Regions from separate parts of the Rhizobium sp. RU35A genome, predicted to be linked through region 2. Evidence: riboswitches for the same ligand, from Rfam matches in the RefSeq annotation. Region 2 holds a riboswitch; the other holds the start of a gene.
What was found. A riboswitch is a leader RNA that binds a small molecule or an ion and turns the genes downstream of it on or off. The one in region 2 is predicted to bind S-adenosylmethionine.
Positions count from the first base shown of each region.

Region 1: another riboswitch for S-adenosylmethionine. It lies ahead of metA (homoserine O-succinyltransferase); the one in region 2 lies ahead of F3H95_RS04650 (O-succinylhomoserine sulfhydrylase).

Region 1 covers NZ_FTMR01000006.1:241,510-253,004, reverse strand. Annotated here, with positions in the region: gene F3H95_RS15470 (response regulator) at 1-403, opposite strand, end outside; gene F3H95_RS15465 (ABC-F family ATP-binding cassette domain-containing protein) at 548-2,374, opposite strand; gene F3H95_RS15460 (thiamine diphosphokinase) at 2,384-3,037, opposite strand; gene F3H95_RS27165 (hypothetical protein) at 3,146-3,283, opposite strand; gene F3H95_RS15455 (MoxR family ATPase) at 3,678-4,517, shown strand; gene F3H95_RS15450 (NUDIX hydrolase) at 4,514-4,963, shown strand; SAM riboswitch at 4,994-5,071, shown strand; gene metA (homoserine O-succinyltransferase) at 5,136-6,056, shown strand; gene F3H95_RS15440 (VWA domain-containing protein) at 6,068-7,249, shown strand; gene F3H95_RS15435 (aldose epimerase family protein) at 7,327-8,346, shown strand; gene F3H95_RS15430 (aminotransferase) at 8,494-9,675, shown strand; gene F3H95_RS15425 (exopolysaccharide biosynthesis protein) at 9,676-10,341, opposite strand; gene F3H95_RS15420 (DUF2076 domain-containing protein) at 10,435-11,082, opposite strand; gene F3H95_RS15415 (Bax inhibitor-1/YccA family protein) at 11,119-11,495, opposite strand, start outside.
Region 2 covers NZ_FTMR01000001.1:918,384-929,878, forward strand. Annotated here, with positions in the region: gene F3H95_RS04605 (hypothetical protein) at 1-101, shown strand, start outside; gene F3H95_RS04610 (response regulator transcription factor) at 232-879, shown strand; gene F3H95_RS04615 (helix-turn-helix transcriptional regulator) at 1,155-1,823, shown strand; gene F3H95_RS04620 (transporter substrate-binding domain-containing protein) at 1,908-2,717, opposite strand; gene F3H95_RS04625 (glycosyltransferase family 2 protein) at 2,847-4,796, shown strand; gene F3H95_RS04630 (glycosyltransferase family 10) at 4,806-5,795, opposite strand; gene F3H95_RS04635 (glycosyltransferase family 4 protein) at 6,032-7,099, shown strand; tRNA gene F3H95_RS04640 (tRNA-Gly) at 7,168-7,241, opposite strand; gene F3H95_RS04645 (2'-deoxycytidine 5'-triphosphate deaminase) at 7,318-8,412, opposite strand; SAM riboswitch at 8,485-8,563, shown strand; gene F3H95_RS04650 (O-succinylhomoserine sulfhydrylase) at 8,608-9,789, shown strand; gene apaG (Co2+/Mg2+ efflux protein ApaG) at 9,920-10,312, shown strand; gene F3H95_RS04660 (Hsp33 family molecular chaperone) at 10,344-11,333, opposite strand.

The sequences.
Region 1 (11,495 bases), on a different contig from region 2:
AGCCGCCGACGCGGCTTGCGATGGCATAATCCACCGCCTGTTCCACCACATGCGGCATGACCGGTTTGGTGAGCACGCCAAGGGTGCGACCCGTGTCTCCCCCCAACTGTTCCGGATTGGCGGTCATGAAGATCACGGTGACGCCGAAGCGTTGCGACAGTTCACGGCCGATCTCCGGGCCGGTGGCGCCATCGGACAGGTTGATGTCCACCAGCGCAATATCCGCGAAGGGAGCGAAATCGAGGGCATTGTCCCGACCGCTGGCAAAGCCCGTCACCGTCAGCCCCATGGTCTCGATGGTATCGGCAAGATCGAGGGCGATCAGGAACTCGTCCTCGACAATCAGTACTCTCTGTTTCATGGCTGCCCTGTCCAGCCGACGACGCACGACATGTGTCGACATGGGAGTCTCCCGTTGAGCTTCTGCCGGCCCCCTGTGTTGCAGGCTGTCCGGTTGCGGATCGAACGGGTTCATGCGGAATTTGTTCCGCAGCGTTACGCGGGACGCGAAGAGTAACGCTTTGTTAAGCTTTTGAATTCCTTGGGTTCAGCCTTCCAGCTCTTCCCGCAGCATTTCAAGCTCCAGCCATTCCTCTTCCATTTTCGCCAGCTTTTCCCGCAGCGTCTCCATCTCGGCGGCAATGCGGTTGAAGCTGGCGGGGTCCTTGGCGAAGAGGTTGGGGTCGGCCATTTTCGCCTCGCGGGCGGCAATCTCGGCTTCGGCCTTTTCCATCTCCTTCGGCAGGTTTTCCAGCGCGAATTTCTGCTTGTAGGAAAGCTTGCCGCGCGCCTTCGGAGCCTCGGCCGTCGCACCTGCCGTGGCGGCTGCGGTCTCCGTCCTGGCTTTCTCGGCGCGGCGCTTCTCTTCCAGCGCGCCCTTGCGCTGCGCCATCATGTCCGTATAGCCGCCGGCATATTCGATCCAGCGGCCGTCCGGTTCATCCGGGCTGGCGGGAGCGATGGTGGACGTCACGGTACGGTCGAGGAAATCACGGTCGTGGCTGACGAGGATGACGGTGCCGTTATAGCCGGCGACGATTTCCTGCAGGAGGTCCAGCGTCTCGATGTCGAGATCGTTGGTCGGTTCATCGAGGATCAGCAGGTTGGACGGCTTTGCCATGATCCGCGCGAGGATCAGGCGGGCGCGTTCTCCGCCGGAGAGGTTCCTGATCGGGGTACGCATCTGTTCCGGCTGGAACAGGAAGTCCTTCATGTAGCCGGCCACATGGCGCTGCTCGCCATTGACCAGCAGGCTCTCGCCGCGGCCGTCGGTCAGGTAGTGGCTGAGCGAATCCTCGGGGTTGAGGTCTTCGCGCTTCTGGTCGAGCGTGGCGATCTCCAGATTGGTGCCGAGCTTGATCGTACCGCTGTCGGGATCCATCTGGCCGGTCAGCATTTTCAGAAGCGTCGTCTTGCCGGCGCCGTTCGGGCCGACAAGGCCGATGCGGTCGCCGCGATGCACCCGGATCGAAAACGGTGCCACGATCTGCCGCTCGCCATAGCGCTTGGTGATGGCCTCTGCCTCGATCACCAGCTTGCCGCTTTCCTTGCCCTCCGTGGCCGAGGCCTGGATGGTGCCCTGCGGGCCGCGATGGCCGCGATATTCGGCGCGCAGGCTCTGCAGGTTGCCGAGGCGGCGCATGTTGCGCTTGCGCCGCGCCGTCACCCCGTAGCGCAGCCAGTGTTCCTCGCGCTCGATCTGCTTGCCGAGCTTGTGCTGCTCGATTTCCTCTTCCTCCAGAACGCGGTCGCGCCATTCCTCGAAATGCGCAAAGCCCTGGTCGAGACGGCGCGACAGCCCGCGATCCAGCCAGACCGTGGCCGTGGAGACCTTTTCGAGAAAGCGGCGGTCGTGCGAGATGAGCACGATGGCGCTGCGGGTCTTCTGCAACTCGCCTTCCAGCCATTCGATGGTCGGCAGATCGAGATGGTTGGTCGGCTCGTCCAGCATCAGGATGTCGGGTTCGGGCGCCATCACCCGGGCAAGGGCCGCGCGGCGCGCTTCGCCACCGGACAACTGGCGGGGATCCTCCTGGCCTGTCAGTCCCAGATGGTCGAGCAGGTAGGTGACGCGGTAGGGATCGTCGCTTGGGCCCAGCCCTGCCTCGCAATAGGCCTGCACCGTGGAGAAGCCGGCAAAGTCAGGGGCCTGCTCCAGGTAGCGGATGGTGGCGGAGGGATGGCGGAAGACCTCGCCGGACTGCGCCTCGACCATGCCGGCGGCGATCTTCATCAGCGTCGATTTGCCCGAACCGTTGCGGCCGACAAGGCAGATCCGGTCGCCCGGCTCCACCTGAAGATTGGCGCCGGCCAGAAGCGGAGTACCGCCAAAGCTCAGCCGGATGTCGTCAAGCTTGAGAATGGGAGGGGCCATGGTGTTGCGTCAAGCTCCGGTGAAATCGTCGGGACGGGCGATCAGAAGGGCGCGGCCCTCTCTCAGGGACAGCGCGATCGCTCCTTCGGCAATGTTGGATATGGTGCGCGAGGAGCCGAATGTCAGCGAAAAATCCTGGAGCGGATAACGCACATTGGCAAGGCTAAGGCCTTCCAGTACCGAAAAGCCGAGGACGGAAAACAGCGAGCCCTTCGGCAGTTCCAGTTCCATCCGGTCGCCGCCGATCAGCGGATAGGCCTCTTCCTCGCCGGAGGTCAGCACGACCTCGAAACCGTCCTCGGCAAGGCTGATGCCGTGCAGGTAGTGCTGCAGGGCGTGATCCGAGCGCTCACCGCTCAAGGCGCCGATGAGGATCAGGCGTCTGGCGCCGCGATCGATGGCTTCCGCCACCGCGATTTCGCCATCGGTTGCCGCCTTGTTGGCGGGGTAACGGTGACGTTCGACCCGCGACCACTGCGCGGCGAGCGCGGCATCGGTCGAATCGAAATCGCCGACCCACAATTCCGGAGAAAGGCCGAGCAGGCTTGCATGGCGGATTCCGCTATCGGCGGCAATTACCCGGCTGCCGGCGATCAGCGCCATGAGGCGCTCGGTTCGCTTCAGATGGCCGCCGAGAAGGATGGTAAAGGATGAGGTGTTCATGCCCCTGCCCTTAGCGCATCTTCCGGCAAAAGCAAAAGGCCGATGCGAGCATGGCAAACAGCAAAAGCGGTGAACCCCGAGGGATCGTGGTTCACCGTCTGGCCTGCCTCAGCGCTTCTTGGGAGCGGCGGCGTCGGCGTTTTTCATCTGCGTGGTGAAGCTCGTCACCGGGGCCGTGGACGGCTTTGCCTTGTCCTTCTTCGGCTTGCGGACTTCGCGGTTGGAGCGGACTTGACCCTTGGCCATGGTGTTTTCCCTTTCTGGATCCGTGCGCGCAACCTGAGGCTTGCGCGGCGGAGGATGATGTCTGGTGCTGTTCAGGCGGCGGGTCGCAGGTTGTCGTGCCAGGACAATCGTGGCGCGGGCCATGTTCGCAGGCCGGCGCTTGCAGGTCAGCCGTCGTCGTGTCGAAGAGATCATGCTCTTCGCGGGTGCCGGTCGTCGGCCGGTGCCTGCGTCGAAGCATCCTTGGATGCCAGACACAGCGTGACAGAACGTGGGCCGAATACAAGCGGATTTCCGCTCATCCTGCCACGGTGTCGGATTCCGTCCATGCGCCATGCGTCCCGTTGTGCCGCTTGCGAAACCAGGGCCGTCTCTTTACCGTCCTGTCTTGCAGAGCATGCAAGCGGGAAGAGAGATGCAGTTTACCGGAACGGCCGATTACATTGCCGACAAGGACCTGATGGTGGCGGTCAATGCCGCAATCCGGCTGGAGCGTCCGCTGCTGGTGAAGGGCGAGCCCGGCACCGGCAAGACGGAACTGGCCCGCCAAGTGGCGGCAGCGCTTGGCCTGTCCATGATCGAGTGGAACGTCAAGTCCACCACCAAGGCGCAGCAGGGGCTTTACGAATACGATGCGGTGTCTCGCCTGCGCGACAGCCAGCTCGGCGATCCGCGCGTCAACGAGGTTTCGCATTACATCCGCCGCGGCAAGCTGTGGCAGGCCTTTGCCGCAGAGACAAAGGTGGTGCTGCTGATCGACGAGATCGACAAGGCCGATATCGAGTTTCCGAACGACCTGTTGCAGGAACTCGACCGCATGGAGTTCCACGTCTACGAGACCGGCGAGACCGTGCGCGCGAAAGTGCGCCCGATCGTCATCATCACCTCCAACAACGAGAAGGAACTGCCGGACGCCTTCCTGCGCCGCTGCTTCTTCCACTACATCCGTTTTCCCGATGCCGAGACGCTGTCGCGCATTGTCGAGGTGCATTATCCCGGCATCAAGCAGCGGCTGGTGCGTGCGGCGCTGACCCGTTTCTACGAGATCCGCGAGATGCCGGGTCTCAAGAAGAAACCTTCCACCTCCGAGGCGCTGGACTGGATCCGGCTGCTGGTTGCCGACGATGTTGATCCCGACGATCTCGGCGTCGACGTGAAGACCGCGCTACCAAAACTGCATGGCGCTCTTTTGAAGAACGAGCAGGACGTCCACCTGTTCGAGCGCATGGCCTTCATGGCGCGGCGAGAGCGCTGATGGCCGACGCAGTCAAGGTTCTGATCTACGCCGTCTGGGATGGCCGGTTGCTGGTGTTTGACGAGCCGGATTTTCCCGAGGTGCCGCTGCAGGTGCCGGGCGGAACCGTCGAGGCCGGGGAAGATCCTGCACAGGCGGCGGCGCGCGAGTTTTTCGAGGAAACCGGGCTTGAGCCCGCTTCCCACCCTCAGCCGCTGTTCAGCCATGACTACCGTTTTGTGCGGGATGGGCGGCCGATCACGCACCGGCGGCATTATTTTCATCTGCCGCTCTCAGGCCCTTTTGCCGAAAGCTGGCTTCACTGGGAGGAGACGCCGTTCGACGGAAGTCCGCCCATCCGTTTCCGCCTGCACTGGATCGCCTTGAGCGAGGCGCCTCGAAGGCTCGGGCTTGGCATGGGCGAGGCGCTCTTTGCGCTGCCGCCAGGACACGGCATTGCGTCCTGATTGACCTTCGCGACAGAACAGCCTATTTAAGCATTTCATCGTGGTGATTTGGCCGGCCGGCTTGCAGCCACGTTAAACAAGTCGCTAAAGGGCCGCGAGAAGACATGTAAGCTTCCCCGGACCGGTTGCGATGTATCGCCACCGGTTTTTTTGTTTTTGTCGAGTTCGAACCATGCCGATCAAGATTCCCGATACCCTGCCTGCCTTCGAAACGCTGGTGAACGAGGGCGTGCGGGTGATGACCGAGACGGTGGCCGTGCGGCAGGATATCCGCCCGCTGCAGATCGGTCTGCTCAACCTGATGCCGAACAAGATCAAGACCGAAGTGCAGATGGCGCGCCTTGTCGGCGCCTCGCCGCTGCAGGTGGAGTTCTCGCTGGTGCGCATCGGCGGCCACAAGGCCAAGAACACCTCCGAGGATCATCTCCTGTCTTTCTACGAGACCTGGGAGGAGGTGAAGCACCGCAAGTTCGACGGCTTCATCATCACCGGCGCGCCGGTGGAGACGATCAACTATGAAGAGGTCACCTACTGGGACGAGATGCAGCAGATCTTCGACTGGACACAGACCAATGTCCATTCGACGCTGAATGTCTGCTGGGGCGCGATGGCCGCCATCTATCACTTCCACAAGGTGCCGAAGCATGCGCTGAAGGAGAAGGCGTTCGGCGTCTATCGTCACCGCAATCTCTGCCCGTCCTCCATCTATCTCAACGGCTTCTCCGACGATTTCCAGGTGCCCGTCTCGCGCTGGACGGAAGTGCGCCGTGCGGATATCGAGACGGTGAAGGGCCTCGAGATCCTGATGGAATCCGAGGAGATGGGCGTCTGCCTCGTCCATGAGAAGAAGGGCAACCGGCTCTACATGTTCAACCATGTGGAATATGATTCCACCTCGCTCGCGGACGAATATTTCCGCGACGTGAATGCCGGTATTCCCATCAAGATGCCGCACAATTATTTTCCGCATAACGATGCCTCACTGCCGCCGCAGAACCGCTGGCGCAGCCACGCGCATCTTCTGTTCGGCAACTGGATCAACGAGATCTACCAGACGACGCCGTATGATCTGGAGCAGATCGGAACCCTCTGAAGGACGAGCCCGTGTTCATTCCCTTCTTCCTTGCGCTGAAGGATGCCAGGATCCCGGTGACGCTGCGGGAATTCCTGGATCTTCTGGCGGGAATGGAGGCGGGGCTTGCCGATTTCGACGTGGAGGCCTTCTATTTCCTGGCGCGTGCCGCGCTGGTGAAGGACGAGCGCCATATCGACCGGTTCGACCAGGTTTTTGCCCAGGTCTTTCGCGGGCTTTCAGCCGTCTCCGGTGCCGAGGGCATGGAGACGCAGGCGCTGCCGGACGACTGGCTGCGCAAGCTTTCGGAAAAGCACCTGACGCCGGAGGAGAAGGCGCTGGTCGAAGCGCTCGGCGGTTTCGACAGGCTGATGGAAACGCTGAAGCAGCGTCTGGCAGAGCAGAAGGGGCGCCATCAGGGCGGCTCGAAATGGATCGGCACGGCCGGAACCTCGCCCTTCGGCGCCCATGGCTACAATCCGGAAGGCGTCCGCATCGGCCAGGACACCTCCCGTCATCGCAAGGCGGTGAAGGTGTGGGACAAGCGGGAGTTCCGCGATTTCGATGATGCCCGCGAGATCGGCACCCGCAACATCAAGGTGGCGCTGAAGCGTCTGCGCCGCTGGGTGCGCGAGGGGGCGGCCGACGAACTGGATCTGCCCGGCACCATCCGCTCCACCGCCGAACAGGGCTATCTCGACGTGCGCACGCGGCCCGAGCGGCGCAATGCGGTCAAACTTCTGATGTTCTTCGATGTCGGCGGCTCGATGGATGATCACGTGATGGTGGTGGAGGAACTGTTTTCCGCCGCCCGCGCCGAGTTTCGCCATCTGGAACATTTTTACTTCCACAACTGCCTTTACGAGAGCGTGTGGCGCGATAACCGCCGCCGGTCCGAGCGGCTGCCCGTCACCGACCTCTTGCGCAGCTATGGGCCCGATTACCGGGTGATCTTCGTCGGCGATGCGACCATGAGCCCCTATGAGATCACCCAGGCGGGCGGTTCCGTCGAACACTGGAACAAGGAGCCGGGGGCCGCCTGGATGGCGCGCATCACCGGCCATTTCCGCCGGGTTGCCTGGATCAATCCGGTGCCGGAGGCGCATTGGGAGTACACCCAGTCGCTCGTGCTGATGCGCCGCTTGCTGGAGGAGCGGATGTTTCCGCTGACGCTGGAGGGGCTGGATCGCGCCACCCGGCAGCTGTCCCGCTGAGCCTTTGTTTCGCATTGCCAAGGGCCCGGAAATGGCGCAGTTTGCGCCCGCTTCGGAGCGAAAACAGGAAGGCAGACATGACGACGCAAGGCGAGATCTTCGGCACCACTCCCAAGGGCGAAACGGTTTACCGGGTGAAGATTTCCGGGGGCGGGCTGACGGCGCATGTCATCACCTGGGGCGCCGTGATCCAGGACCTGCGTCTTGAAGGCCATGACGCGCCGCTGGTGCTCGGCTTCGACCATTTCGATGATTATCCGAAATATTCCTCCTATTTCGGCGCGACGCCCGGCCGCGTTGCCAACCGCATCGGCAAGGGCCAGTTCACGCTGGATGGCAAGAGCTACCAGCTCGACCTCAACCAGAACGGCGACACGCACCTGCATGGCGGCAGCGACGGACTTGGCAAGACCAACTGGACGATCGTCGCCCATTCCGAAAACAAGGTGATCCTGCAGGTGACCGATCCTGATGGCCGTGGCGGCTATCCCGGCAACTGCACGGTAACAGCGACCTATGAGCTGAAGGCGGATGGCGTTCTCAACGTCCTCTACGAAAGCGTGACCGACCAGCCGACGCTCGCCAATATCTGCCAGCACACCTATTTCAACCTCGATGGTCGCGATGACGTTCTCGGCCACGACATCATGATTGCCGCCGACCATTACCTGGAACTGGATGAGCATCAGGTGCCGACCGGCACGCTGGTGCCGGTTGCCGGCAGCGCCATGGATCTGCGTGAACTCGGGCCCGTGCGCCGCACCGGCCCGGATGGCGGCCAGGTGGAATTCGACCATAACTTCTGCCTGTCCGGCGAGCGGGTCGAGAAGCGATCGGTCGCCCTGGTGCGCAGCGTCAATTCCGGTGTCACGCTGGAAGTGCGCACCACCGAGCCCGGCGTTCAGCTCTATGCCGGCTTCAAGCTGAAGCCGACGGTACCGGGCCTTGCCGGCAAGCTCTACGGCCCCTATGCCGGGCTTTGCCTCGAAACGCAGATCTGGCCGGATGCGATCAACCATGCGGGCTTCCCGAATGCCGTGCTGCGGCCGGGCGAGGTTCTGCGCCAGGAAACCGACTACGTCTTCTCCAGAAGCTGATCGCCACACGCTCCGCCTGTCCGTTCCGCCCCGTCCGCAAGGGCGAGGTGGAGCGGCAGGACCGTCCGCCACTGCGACGACGCGCGCCCATCTGCCCCTTGCGCGGCTTCGCCTGCCAGTTCCCGCTCCCGTCCCCGGATGTTTCGCATGCCCGCGCCAAAGCCTGTCTTCAACAGCCTCGTCCATCGCATTTCCCCGCCACCGGTGCCCTCCGTGCAGGCCTGGGCGCGCGCCTATGGCGGGGCAAAGGGGCCGCTGATCGATCTCTCGCAGGCGGTTCCCGGCTATCCGGCCCATCCGGTGATGCTCGAACTTCTCGGTCAGACTGCCGCGTCGCTTGCCTATACCGGCTATGGTCCGATCGAGGGGGAGCGAAAGCTGCGCGAGACCTATGCCGCCCATGTTGCCGACCTCTATGGTGCAGCGCTTGTGGCGGAGAACATCCATATTACCTCAGGCTGCAATCAGGCCTTCATCTGCGCGGTCATGGCGGTGGCGGGCACCGGCGATACGGTGCTGATGACCGAGCCCTATTACTTCAACCATGAGACGACGCTCGCCATGCTCGGCATCGGCACCCGCTTCGTCGCCTGCCGCGCCGAAGACGGTTTTCTGCCGCGCATCGAGGCCGTGGCCGCGGCGCTGGATACCGGTGTGAAGGCTTTGGCGCTGGTCTCGCCCAACAATCCGACTGGTGCGGTTTATCCTCCGGACCTGCTGGCAGCCATTGCCGATCTCTGCCGGGAGCGCGGCGTCTGGCTGATCCTCGACGAGACCTATCGCGATTTCCTGCCCTCGGCGGGCGAGGCGCCGCATGCTCTCTTCCGTCGGGATGGCTGGCAGGATTTCGTTGTCTCGCTCTACAGCTTTTCGAAAAGCTTCTGCATTCCCGGCCATCGGCTGGGCGCCATCACGGCCGGTCCGGCTTTCATCGCAGAGGTGGCCAAGATCATGGACAATCTGCAGATCTGCGCGCCGCGTGCCGCCCAGGCGGCCGTCGAACAGGCGCTGCCGCGGCTTGCCGACTGGCGGGAAGAAAACCGGCTGGAGATCCTGAGACGGGCCGAGGCGCTGAAGGATGTGATGGCGGGGCTGCCGGACTGGCAGCTGGCCGCCGTCGGTGCCTATTTCGCCTTCGTGCGCCATCCCTTTGCCGGTGTTTCCTCCGCGACGGTTGCCGAGGCGCTGGCGAAGAGGGCGGGTGTCTCCTGCATTCCCGGCGGCTATTTCGGCCCGGATCAGGAAGGCTATCTGCGCTTTGCCTTCGCCAATGCCGATGAAGAGGGCATCCGGGCGCTGTCGGCGCGTCTGGACGGCTTCACGCTCTGATCAGGCAAAGATCGAGGCGGCGAAGAAGATGATCGCCTTGACGATGGCATAAAGCACGCCCGCCACGAGAAACAGCGAGGCGATGCCGATCAGGATGCCGAGTACCACCCAGACACCATCCTTTTCGAGAATGCCGAAGGCCATCACGCAAAGCGCCACCGCCGGCAGCATGTTGCCGAGCGGGATGGGCAGAGCGAGGATGATCGACAGAACGAGGCAGATCACACCGATCGCCCGCTCCATGGCGGGCTGCGACAGGGCCGCATAGCGCGGCCTCAGCATGCGCTCCGCCTTCATGATCCACGGGCTTGCCTTGTCGATCATCCCTGCGAAATCACTGCGCAGCATCGAGCGTCCGGCAATCAGCCTGGGCAACCATGGTTTCTGGCCGATCGCCATCTGCAGGCTGAGAAACACGAGCGGAATGCCGAGGATCGCCGAGGTGCCGGGCGGCGTTGGAATGGTGTTGGGCATGGCGAAGATGAAGATCAATGCGCCGAAGGCGCGGTCCTTCATGATCTCCAGCAGATCCGCCACGGAGATGCGGGTACGCGTCTCGTCGTCGGCAAGTGCGCGAAGGATGGTGGAAAAGCTGTCCTGGCGGCCGTTTGGGGCCGGTTCGGCATCATCGTTGTCGGGCATCGATGGTTGGGAAATCAGAGCCATCGATCACTCAACGGATAAGGATGGGAAGCACGATGCGGTCATGGGAAATGGCCATGCCATGGAAACATGGCCATTTCGTTACGTCAGGGAGGATCAGAAGAAGGATTCCTCTTCCATGCCCATATCGTCGGCACCGCTATCGGCTGCTCCGGTGTCGGAGGCCGCCGGTTCTTCGGCAGCTTGCGCTTCGTCACCGCCGAGCATGCCGGCAATCGCATTGCCGAGCAGCACGCCGCCGGCGACACCCATTGCCGTCTGCGCTGCGCCGGCCAGGAAGCCGCCGCCGCGGGCGGGCTGGCCCTGACCGAAGCCCGGACCGAAACCCTGGGCCTGACCGTAACCGGGCGCCGCGCCATAACCCGGCGCCTGCTGGCCCCAGGGATTGCGGGGGCCGGCCTGCGGCTGGCCGGGCATGCCGGACGTGGTTGCCATGCCCTGCGGCTGGCTGCGCTGGACGGCCGGCTGCGAGGCGCTGCCGAACAGGCTGGAGAAGAAGCCGCCACCGGACGCCGGGCGGCTCGCCAGCTGGTGTTCCAGCTGCTCGATCCGCGCCTGCGCCTCGTTCAGCGCCTGTTCCTGCACAACGATCGTCTGCGCCATGAAGTAGGGTGCACCCGGCTGGGCGGCGATGCGATCACGGATGAAGGCATCCGCTTCCGTATCGCGCGGGCCGGACTGGCTCTCCACGCGTGAGAGCTTGCCGAACAGACCCTCGATCGCCTGGCGGTCGTTGTAGTCCATGGGTTGTTTCCTCCTTCGGATAGATATGGACCGGGTTTACTCTTCGCGCTGGCCGGTAAGGCTCAGCAGCAGCTGGAAGATGTTGACGAAGTTGAGATAGAGCGACAACGCACCGAACACGGCGAGCTTCTGCTGGCTCTCTTGGTCGAAATTCTCGGCATACTGTTCCTTGATGTTCTGCGTGTCCCAGGCGGTCAGGCCGACGAAGACGAAGATGCCGATGACCGAGACCGCGAACTGCAGGGCGCTGGAGCCGAGGAAGATGTTGACGATCGAGGCGATCATCACGCCGATCAGGCCCATGATCAGGAAGGAGCCGAACTTGGCGAGGTCCCGCTTCGTCACATAGCCATAAAGGCTGGTGGCGCCGAACATGGTGGCGGCGATGAAGAAGGTGCGGGCGATGCTGGCGC
Region 2 (11,495 bases):
TCGAGCAGTCTCTCTCCATCATGGAGCGTTTCCTGCGCCGCTTCATGGACATGATCGAAGAGTTTCGCGGACACGAGACGCCACAGCCCGATCGCACCTGACATCCGCACGCACGACATGGCCGCACGCCAGTTTACACCCCCTGAAACTTAGACTTGTTTCGCAGTTAATGCAGGACTAAGAATATAAACGGGTAGGAAGCAGACTATGCCCTTGGGAGGGGGTGTGGACATGCAGGAACTGACAATCATCATTGCGGACGATCATCCCCTGTTTCGCGGCGCCCTTTGCCAGGCCCTAAGCGGAATTGCCGAACAGCCGCGTCTGATCGAGGCCGGAACCTTCGATGCTGCAAGACAGGCAGCCGAAACCCACCCGGAGGCGGATCTCATGCTGCTGGACCTTGCCATGCCGGGCGTCAGCGGCTTTTCCGGCCTGATGTCGCTGCGTGCCGAAGTGCAGAGCCTGCCCATCATCATCGTTTCGGCCAGCGACGATGCTGCGACCATCCGGCGTGCGATTGAACTTGGCGCATCCGGCTTCATCTCCAAATCCTCCGGCCTGGATGATATCCGCAGCGCCATTCGCACCGTGCTGGACGGCGGCGTCTGGACGCCCACCGATTATGCGCCGCTGCAGGACGAAGATCCCGCGCTCGCCGACCTGATGGAGCGGCTGAGAACATTGACGCCGCAGCAGAGCCGCGTGCTCTCCATGCTGGCCGAAGGTCTTCTCAACAAGCAGATCGCCTATGAACTCGGTGTGTCCGAGGCCACCATCAAGGCCCATGTCTCCGCGATCCTTCTCAAGCTCAATGTCGACAGCCGCACCCAGGCCGTGATCAAGCTGGGCAAGATCAACATGGCGCTTGTGGCCTGACGCGGGAACCGCAGGCAAAGAAGGATTTTATTCCTTTGCCGCTTTACTCCACCTCAAGCATTCACTAAAACTAGGGTTCCCGGACGCCTAACGTCGGAACCGTCGAAACACCCGCATATTCGGCAGGCAGCCCGAGCGCCTGTGCGAAGCAGGACGAGAGCATCCTGTGGGCTGCTCTCTTGCCGATGGTGCAGACAAGCATGGCCGGCCGGGCCGGTTTTGCGCCCCTGCATGGCGTAAAAGGTGCCGGACAGAGGCTGGGAGCACGAACGGCAATGTTGTCGCACGAATCGATCTGGAAGGCGCTTGATACGCTGGCGGAACGGCACGACATGACCGCATCCGGACTCGCGCGGCGCGCCGGGCTTGACCCCACCTCCTTCAACAAGTCCAAGCGGCACGGACCGGACGGACGTCTGCGCTGGCCCTCGACGGAATCACTCGCCAAGGTGCTGGAGGCGACCGGCGTTTCGCTCGATCAGTTCATGAGCTACATGCCGCAGGCAATGACGCCGCGGACCGGCCTGCCGGAAGGATCGTTTCCGCCACAGGCCAGCGCCATTCCGCTGCTGGGCTTTGCCCAGGCCGGCGCCGGCGGCTTCTTCGATGATGGCGGCTTTCCTGCGGGCCAGGGCTGGGACGTGGTGGATTTCCCGACAGATCCCGGCCGCAAGGCCGGCGTCTATGCGCTGGAGGTGCAGGGCGATTCCATGCTGCCGCTCTACCGCGACGGTGACCGGCTGATCGTGGAGCCCGGCGCCCAGATCCGGCGCGGCGACCGTGTCGTTCTCAAGACCCGCGAAGGCGAAGTCATGGCCAAGGTGCTGCTACGCCAGAGCGCCCGGACGATCGAACTCGGCTCGCTGAACCCATCCCACCCCAATCGCAGCTTCGAAATGGCGGATGTGGAATGGATCGCCCGGATCATCTGGGCCAGCCAGTAGAGCCGGTTCCCGGACGGAGGTGTTCCGGCTCTCAGGTCGCCGCGGTCCATCAGGAGAACAATCGGCCGTCAGGCGATTGTCGAATTAGTAGAAGCCGTTCGGGAAATAGCGCAGGTAGATATCCTGCAGGCGGCCCTTGCGGGCCAGCTGCGCCAGCGCATAATCGAAGGCCTCCGCCAGTTGCGGCGTGTTCTTGCGCGTCATCAGCATCAGGCCTTCGCCAAGGAAGCGCTCGGAGAGGTAGGGGCCGTCATAGAGGGCACAGCATTGTCCGGATGCCTCTCCGGCAACCCAGAAGGGCAGACGCAGGCCATCGGAAAAGGCGGCATCGATCGTCTTCGCCTTCAGTGCGTCCAGCATGGCAGACTGATCCGCAAAGGGGACCGCCCGCAACTTTGGAAAGAAGCTCGCCAGCATTGCCTGATGCACGGTATCCTTCACGACGCCGACGGAGCGCCCCGCCAGCGCATCTGCCGCCTTGCCCTTGAGGTCCACCTCCCGATTGCGCGCGAAGCGGGCAGGAATGGTGATGTAGGGCCGGGAGAAGGCAAAACGCTCGCGCAGGGCCGGCGTCACGGCAATGCCGGCGGCAACGGCCTCTCCTTCCCCCGCGTCCAGCGCCGCTTCCAGATCCGCAAAGGGGATTGCCTGGACCTGGCACTTGGCCTCGATCGCCAGTTCCCGGCAGATCTCCCGCACGAGATCCAGATGAAATCCGGACAACCGACCAGTCTGGTCCACAAAGCTGAAGGGCGGGAAATCGACCGTGGTCAACACCCGAAGACGCGGCAAGGTGGACAGATCCGGGCGCCCCAGCCGCTCGTCTGCATCGAACAGAACAGGCATTTCAGACGTCTGCGCCCGCGCAACGGGCGCCCCGGCCATCAAGATCATCGCAAGGAGCAAGAGAATATTTTGCATCTTTTGCGAGAAACCCTCAGTTTTGCCAGGTGAAACCATTGCGTGTCTGATTATGATCATGATGGGGATATGGGCGCAACTCTTGCGGTATGGTGTATCAGCTTGAGTGAGACGGGGGAATATCCGCCCACGATGGCGGAATTGCGCAAACTGGTGCAGGCACAGCGGGGATGGCGACATATCCTGGATGCCGGTCAGGAGGACGACACGGAAGCTTCCGTGCTGGTGACGCTGGGCTTTTCAGCCCTGCGCATTGCGGAATTGGCGGCGGACGCAGCGGAGAACGGTACGACCATCGAAGCAGAGCTTCTGCACACGGGCGAACTCACCGAACAGGCTTATTATCGCCGGATTGCGCACTTCTTCCGGCTGCCCTTCCTGGAGCATATCGACCCTGCGACGGTGATGGACCTGGATGGCCTCGATACGCAGCTTTGCCAGCCCTTGCAGGTGCGGATGATCTTCCCGAACCGGGCCCCGCAGATTGCGATGGTGCCGCGGGCGGAAAAGCTGCCGGAGTTCGCCGCTCTTCTGGCAAAGAAGCCTGAACTGCGCGATGGTCTGGTGATTACCACACCATCCGTGCTGCGGGCGGCCGTGTGGGAGGCGGGATCAGCCCGACGGGTACGCAAGGCTGCCACCGAGCTGTTCGATACGCAGCCGCATCTCTCCGCTCGCGTCATCACCACGGGCAGCCAGGGCCTGGTCGTCGGCAGCTTTGTCACCGCGCTGGTGGCGGTCTGCATTGCCGCACCAGACCGAATGCTGCCGCTGCTGCATGGCATCATCGCGATCCTCTATTTTTCCTGTCTGGCACTGCGCATGCTCGCGATCATCGAGCAGCGGCACCAGAGACGAAAGGGAACCGTTGTCGCGCTACCGCCGGAGACATCCCTGCCGGTCTATTCGGTGATGGTCGCGATCTATCGCGAAGCGGACATGGTGCCGCAACTGATCGCCAGCCTGCAGCGGCTGGAATGGCCGCGCTCGCGGCTCGATATCAAGATCGTGTGCGAACGGGACGACAGCGAAACCCTGGCGGCGCTTGCCGCGCTGGAACTGCCACCGCATTTCGAAGTGGTGAAGGTTCCACCCTACCATCCACGCACCAAACCGAAGGCGCTGGCCTATGCGCTCAGCGCAGCGCGCGGCGAATTTCTCGCGATCTACGACGCAGAAGACCGGCCGCACCCCGGCCAGTTGAAAGAGGCCTATCGGCGCTTCCGCACCAGCGGACCGGAGCTTGCCTGCCTGCAGGCCCCGCTGATCATCTCGAATGTCGACGAGAACCACATCAGCGCGCTGTTTGCCATGGAATATGCCGCACTGTTTCGCGGTCTGCTGCCGATGCTGGCCCGATATCGCATGCCGCTGCCGCTCGGCGGCACCTCCAACCATTTCCGTACCGCCGTGCTGCGCCAGGTGGGTGGCTGGGACCCGTTCAACGTGACGGAGGATGCCGATCTCGGCCTCAGGCTCTACCGTCTCGGCTATCGGTCGGAAACACTGCGCTGCCAGACCCTGGAGGAAGCGCCGATCGCCCGCAGCGTCTGGATCGGCCAGCGCACCCGCTGGTTCAAGGGCTGGCTGCAGACCTGGCTGGTCATGACGCGACACCCCCTGTTGACGACAAGGCAGATGGGCTGGCGTGCCATGCTGGTCTTCCACCTGCTGATCGGCGGCATGCTGTTTTCCGCACTGATGCATCCTTTGATCGTGGTGCTGTTCCTCAAGGCCGTGCTGCTGCTCGTCCAGACCCCTCTCAGCGACATTGCCACCCTCACCCTCGGCCTGATGCTGATGGACGGCCTCAATGTCGTTGCAAGCTATCTCGTCTTCCTCGGCCTCGGCATGGGCTCGATGATCGGACTTGAAAAGCTGAAGGTGGGGAGACGCTGGATCGCCGTCCCCATGCACTGGATGATGAGTTCCTATGCTGCCTGGCGGGCAGTGAACGAGTTGCGCACCAACCCGTTCTTCTGGAAGAAGACACCGCATAGGCCGGCCAGAGGGCGCGCACCGGAACCGGTCAACAACCAGACCGGAAGATGACAGCGATGATCAGCGGTTGCGCATCGCCTTGCGCCAGGCCTTGCGCTTCATGTTGAGCTTGCTGAACCAGGAACGCTGGCGGGGTTCGTTGCGACGGAGATAGACCGGTGCATAGCCATACCGCGTACGGCGACGGGCCTCCTCCGGCGCCTGATGAAAGATGTGGTTAATGAAATCGGCAAGCTGCTGTCGGCGCAATGAGGGATCGTTGCCCTCGGCGAAGACCGGTTCGTTCAGCATGGCCACCATGCGTTGCGGATCGCGCGCCAGTTCCATGACATGTGCAATGCAGCTGTCATCATCCGGGAAATCATGACGGTTGACGAAGGCGCGCGGATTGAAATCGAGCGCCACGAGCGGATTGCCCCAATAGATCGGAATGCAGCGCGCCGCAAAGGCATGGAAGATCTTTTCCGTCGTATAACCGGGGGTACCGGAATTCTCGAAGGCGATCGCGAAGTTGAAATCACCCATCACCTTCAGCTTGGCAGGCACCGGCTTCAGCCCGGTCATGCGCGCAAAACTGTCATCGTTGCGCAGGTGGCGGCCCATCGAATTGACCGGCCGATGCCGAGACAGATGATGGAAGAAGCCGTCTCGCACGGGATCGGCCCGTCCATTGGAATAGATGAAGGTGCAGAACCCGCGTCCTTCGACAAGGCGTGCATCCACCGGCGCACGGTCCCGCACCTGCTCCGCCAGCGCCAGATCCTCCAGATAAAAGGGATGGCGCAGATAGCGGTCGCCAAAGGACATGTGGTCGAAGCCGATGCCGTAATCACAGACATTGAAATCGGGCCGGACATTCTCCCCGGTGTAGAACACCCGCACGCAGTCATAGGTGCGGTGCACCGTATCGAAACAGGAATAGAACAGGACGTCAGGGCTTTTCGGATCAAGCACGACCTCGACATCACCGGAGCGGCCCTCCAGCAGAAAGAGGTCTTCCGGCTTGAAGTCCGGCCAGAAATCCGTGTACCACACTCGCACTGTCTTCATCGCCGTACCCTGTTCGTAGCGCCCGCCTGCTTCGCTCTTAGTGGCTTCGCGCGGGTTTACAAGCGCTTTTGCAGATATGGAGAGCCAGCCCCCTGCGTCCGGACAGAGCATGGCAGGTCCATGCCGCAGCTTTCGCCGGTACAAGGCCAGCTTGCTGTCGCGGCCAGGCGGATGATAAGTGGACAACCGAGAACTGTGCCGCTCGGCGGCTGGACTGTTGCAGAACGGAACGTGTCTTGATCATCGGCTTCAATGCAGACGAGATTTGCGAACGCGGCACGTCGGTGGCGCTGTTGGACTACGCCTTGGGCAACGAGCAACTGCTTGGAAACCGCAGCATCGTTTTCTACAATCAGGGTGCGAGGACCAATGTGGCAGAAGCCATCGCCAGATTTGCGGCGCAGGTCGAACTCGTTCCTTATGCAGACCACGGAAACCTGCACCGGCTTCTCCTTGCGGGGCAGGTGGACGCGCTCTACACCATCAAGGGCGGCGGGCGCGACGGTGTCGATTTCACGGATGTGCCGACCATGGTGCATGCCGTTTTCCCGACGTGGCCCTCGGAAATCCACGGACGCTCCTATGTCTACGTCTCACCCTGGCTGGCCCGCTTTTGCCGGGGACATGCCGGCCAGAGCGTGCCGCACATCGTTCATGCACCCCATCTGACCGATGATCTCAGGGCCGAGCTTGGCCTTTCCAGCGAGGCAACGGTGTTCGGCTGCTATGGAGGCGCGCCCAGTTTCGACATCGATTTCGTGAAGGATCAGGTGATCCCGCAGGTTCTCGATCAACGGCAGGACATCCACTTCCTGTTCATGAACATCACGCCGTTCATTCGTCACCCACGCGTGTTCTTCCTTCCCGGCACAACCAACGTGGACGCCAAGACGCGTTTCATTGCCACCACCGACGCCATGCTGCATGCGCGCAAGCGTGGGGAAACCTTTGGCCTGGCCTGTGCGGAATTCTTCGCGGCGGGACGCAAGGTCATCACCTATGCGCTGAGCCGCGAGAAGGCGCATATCGATCATCTCGGCGCCGATGCGCTGCTCTATCGCAATCCGGGCGAACTCAGGCATATCCTCATGTCCTTCGACCGCACGATGCGCGCCGATCCCACCGCGTTTCTCGCCGCCCACACGCCACATGCGGTCATGGCCGAATTCCGGGAGAAGCTGATTGCCCCGGCGCTGGCCGCAGACAGCCAGCCACTGAGCCTGTCGGGCGTGCCGGCACGCATGGCCAACACGATCTACTACATGCGTCGCAAGGGAATCCTGCCCACGCCGAAAGCGCAATAAAAACCAGATCGTCAGCATCGGGCCGACACGGTCTTGCGAAAAGCACTCTGGAAAAACATTCAGGAAAATGGAGCGGGTGAAGGGAATCGAACCCTCGTATTCAGCTTGGGAAGCTGCTGCTCTACCATTGAGCTACACCCGCGACGCGAAGCAGACCTAGCATCTGGCTTTCGTCCCATCAAGAGCAAAGCGCCGGCCAGAGGCGGGTCCGGCACGCCTCAGCCGCGAAAATGCTTCGACAGCTTCAGGCCCTGTGCCTGATAGTTGGAACCGAGGCCGGAGCCGTAGAGCGCATCCGGCCGCTCCTGCATGTGCTCATAGACGAGACGACCGACGATCTGGCCGTGTTCGAGGATGAAGGGCACCTCGTGGCTTCTCACTTCCAGCACCGCGCGTGCGCCCGACCCGCCGACGGCGGCATGACCGAAACCCGGATCGAAGAAACCGGCATAATGCACGCGGAACTCGCCGACCAGCGGGTCATAGGGCGTCATCTCGGCCGCATAGAGCGGCGGCACATGCACCGCCTCGCGTGACACCAGAATGTAGAACTCGTCCGGATCGAGGATCAGCTCGTCGCGGCCGCGGCTGTAGAGCGGCTCCCAGAAATCGAGCACGTCATGGTCGGCCTTGCGATCGACGTCGATAACAGAGGTGTGGTGCTTGCCGCGATAGCCGATCAACCCGTCAGGACCGGTGCCCTTCAGATCGATGGACAGCGCAATGCCGCCGCCGGATACGTTCGGCCGCTCGCTCGCCACCAGCATTTCCGCTTCGTGCAGCGCCAGAACCTCGGCTTCTGTCAGCAGCGCATGGCCGGTGCGGAAGCGGATCTGCGACAGGCGCGAGCCGCGCCGCACGATGACCGGGAAGGTGCGCGGCGAGATTTCGAGATAGAGCGGACCGCGATAGCCGGCCGGGATCTTGTCGAATTCCTGGGCGCGATCCACCATCACGCGGGTGAAGATGTCGAGGCGACCGGTGGAGCTTTTCGGATTGGTGGAGGCGGAAAGATCGGCCGGCAGATCGAGGCTTTCCATCAGTGGCACGATGTAGACGCAGCCCGTTTCCAGCACAGCGCCGTGTTCGAGGTCGATTTCGTGCAGCGTCAGCCGCTCCAGCTTGTCGGCCACGCTGTGGTTCGGGCCGGGCATGAAGCTGGCACGCACGCGCAGCGCCTTGGAACCGAGCCTGAGATCCAGGCTCGCAGGCTGGATCTGGTCGCCATCCAGCGCGGCCTCGGATTTCAGCCTGCCGTCTGCGAAAAGAGCGCCGATGGCGCGATCTGCCAGAATGCCCGCGTTGCGTTTCATTGACCCTATCCTTCAATCGCGCGACAAAAGCAAAAGCAGGCAATTGACGCAAGCGCTTCACGGGCGTATGCGAACTTATCCCGTGGTGATTTGGCCGGTCGGCTTGCAGCCACGTTAAACAAGTGGCTAAAAGGACCGGGTGCGAAACCGGTCTGCTTTGCGACCGGTTTTTTTTGTTACGAAGTGGTGACACGCATGAGCAAGACCTGGCGCCCCGCAACCCAACTCGTCCATGGCGGCACGCTGCGCTCGCAGTATGGCGAAACCTCCGAAGCGATCTACCTGACGCAAGGGTTCGTCTATGAAAATTCCGCCGCCGCCGAAGCCCGCTTCAAGGGCGAGACGGACGGCTTCATCTACGCACGCTACGGCAGCCCGACCAACGACATGTTCGAAAAGCGCATGATCGCGCTGGAAGGCGCGGAAGATGCACGCGCCACGGCATCCGGCATGGCCGCCGTGTCCGCCGCCATTCTCTGCCAGGTCAAGGCCGGCGATCATATCGTGGCCGCCCGCGCCCTGTTCGGCTCCTGCCGCTACATCGTCGAAACGCTGGCACCGAAATATGGTGTCGAGTGCACGCTAGTCGATGGCCGCGACCTCGCCAACTGGGAAGCGGCGATCCGCCCCAACACCAAGGTGCTGTTCCTGGAAAGCCCGACCAACCCGACGCTGGAAGTGGTCGATATCGCCGGCGTTGCCAAGCTCGCCAACCAGATCGGCGCCAAGGTGGTGGTCGACAATGTGTTTGCCACCCCGCTTTTCCAGAAGCCGCTGGAACTTGGCGCGCATATCGTCGTCTACTCGGCGACGAAGCATATCGACGGCCAGGGTCGCTGCCTCGGCGGTGTGATCCTCTCCGACAAGCAGTGGATCGACGAGAACCTGCACGACTATTTCCGCCACACCGGCCCTGCCATGTCGCCGTTCAATGCCTGGACGCTGCTGAAGGGCATCGAGACGCTGCCGCTGCGCGTCAAGCAGCAGACGGAAAGCGCGGCCAGGATCGCCGATTTCCTCGCCGATCAGGGCAAGGTCGCCCGCGTCATCTATCCGGGCCGGAAGGATCATCCGCAGGCCGACATCATTGCCCGCCAGATGAGCGGCGGCTCGACCCTGGTCTGCTTCGAGCTGAAGGGCAAGAATGCAGCCTTTGCCCTGCAGGATGCGCTGGAGGTGATCAAGATCTCCAACAATCTCGGCGACGCCAAGAGCCTGATCACCCATCCGGCCACGACGACGCACAAGAACCTGACCGAAGAGGCTCGCGCCGAGCTTGGTATTTCCGCCGGTACGCTGCGCCTGTCCTGCGGCATCGAAGACACCGATGACCTGCTGGACGATCTGGCCCAGGCCCTTGCCAAGGTCTCGGCCTGAGCAAAATTTGGTTTTGCCGGTCGAAAGACCGGCAAAACCTGTCAATCCACGGCGTCGAACCCGGCGGATTTCTTGACGTTGCGCCCATACTGTACGATATGCCTAACGATACGCAGTGAAGGTGTCGCGCATGTATCGTGCCCGGACAAGGGATATCGAGGTCGAAGTCGAGCCCTATTATCTGGAGGAGCAGTCCGATCCGGATGACAGCCGCTATGTCTGGGGTTACCGCATCGTGATTTCCAACCATTCGGACCTGACGGTCCGCCTGATGCACCGCTACTGGCACATTACCGACCAGAACGGCATCGTGGACGAGGTGGAAGGCCCGGGCGTGGTGGGCGAACAGCCACGCCTGCAACCGGGCGACACCTTCGAATATTCCTCCGGCTGCCCGCTTGATACGCCGTCCGGCATGATGTTTGGCCATTACCAGATGGAAACGGACGAAGGCGAAACCTTCATCGTCACCATTCCCGCCTTTTCGCTGGATTCGCCGGGTCTGATGCGCGTCCTGAATTGATCGCCGCGCACCAGCCGCTATCGGCTTCCGCTTACGCCGGCTCGAATTCAGTCGCCTCATAGCGATAGGTGGTGGAGCAGAATTCGCAGGTCACCGAGATGTGGCCGTCTTCCTGGCTTGCCTCGATTTCCTCGGCGGTAAAGCCGGCCAGCACGCCCTTGATCTTGTCGCGCGAGCAGCTGCAGCGGTCGATGACGCCCTGCGGCTCGTAGATGCGCACGCCACGCTCGTGGAACAGACGGTAGAGCAGCCGCTCGATCGCCACCTGCGGATCCGTCAGTTCGTCCGTATCGACGGTTTCCACCAGCATGCGGGCTTCCGCCCAGGCATCGTCATCCGTCAGGTCGTGATTGCGCTCGTCGCCATCACCGCCATGCAGGTCCGGCTGGCGCATCCGCTCCGGCGCCTGCGGCAGGAACTGCGCCAGAACGCCGCCGGCGCGCCAGTTGTGGCGCGGCTTGCCGTCGGCATCGCGGTCCAGCAGCTCGGCGACACCGAGGCGCACCTTGGTCGGGATCTGCTCCGACTGGCGGAAATAGACGCCCGCGATCTCTTCCAGCGAGGAACCGTCGAGCGGCACGATGCCCTGATAGGGCTGCATGCCATGTCCCTGGTCGATGGTGAAGGCAAGCACGCCCTCGCCGAGCAGGTCAGGTGGCGACGTCCGACCGGCCGCGACGGCGTCTGCCAGCGCATCCTCATCGAAACGGGCATAGGCGCGCATGCTTTCAGGGCTGGTGAAATCGGCCACCAGCAGATCGACCGGGCCGTCACCCTTGGTCTGCACGGTAAAGCGCCCCTCGAACTTCAGGGAGGTGCCGATGAGGGCGGTCAGCACGATGGCTTCAGCCAGCAGGCGCGCGACGGGGGCCGGATAATCGTGGCGTCCGAGAATGGTGTTCAGGAGCGGACCAAGCTGAACCGCGCGGCCGCGCACGTCGAGCCCTTCCACCTGGAACGGCACCACGCGGTCATCGCCCGCCAGATTGAGATCGCTGAATTCCACGGTGGCTTCTGCCATGTCTTGCTCCTTCGCGCCGGAGCCACCCATTTCGCACAATTGGCGGCCGAGCGGAACCGCTCAACCACAGGAAAGAGGCCGACGCTGTCGTGTTGATGCACCCGCCGCGCAAGGCGCTGAGGCGCGTTTGGGAAAGCCGACAAATGGGGGCAGGCCCGCCAT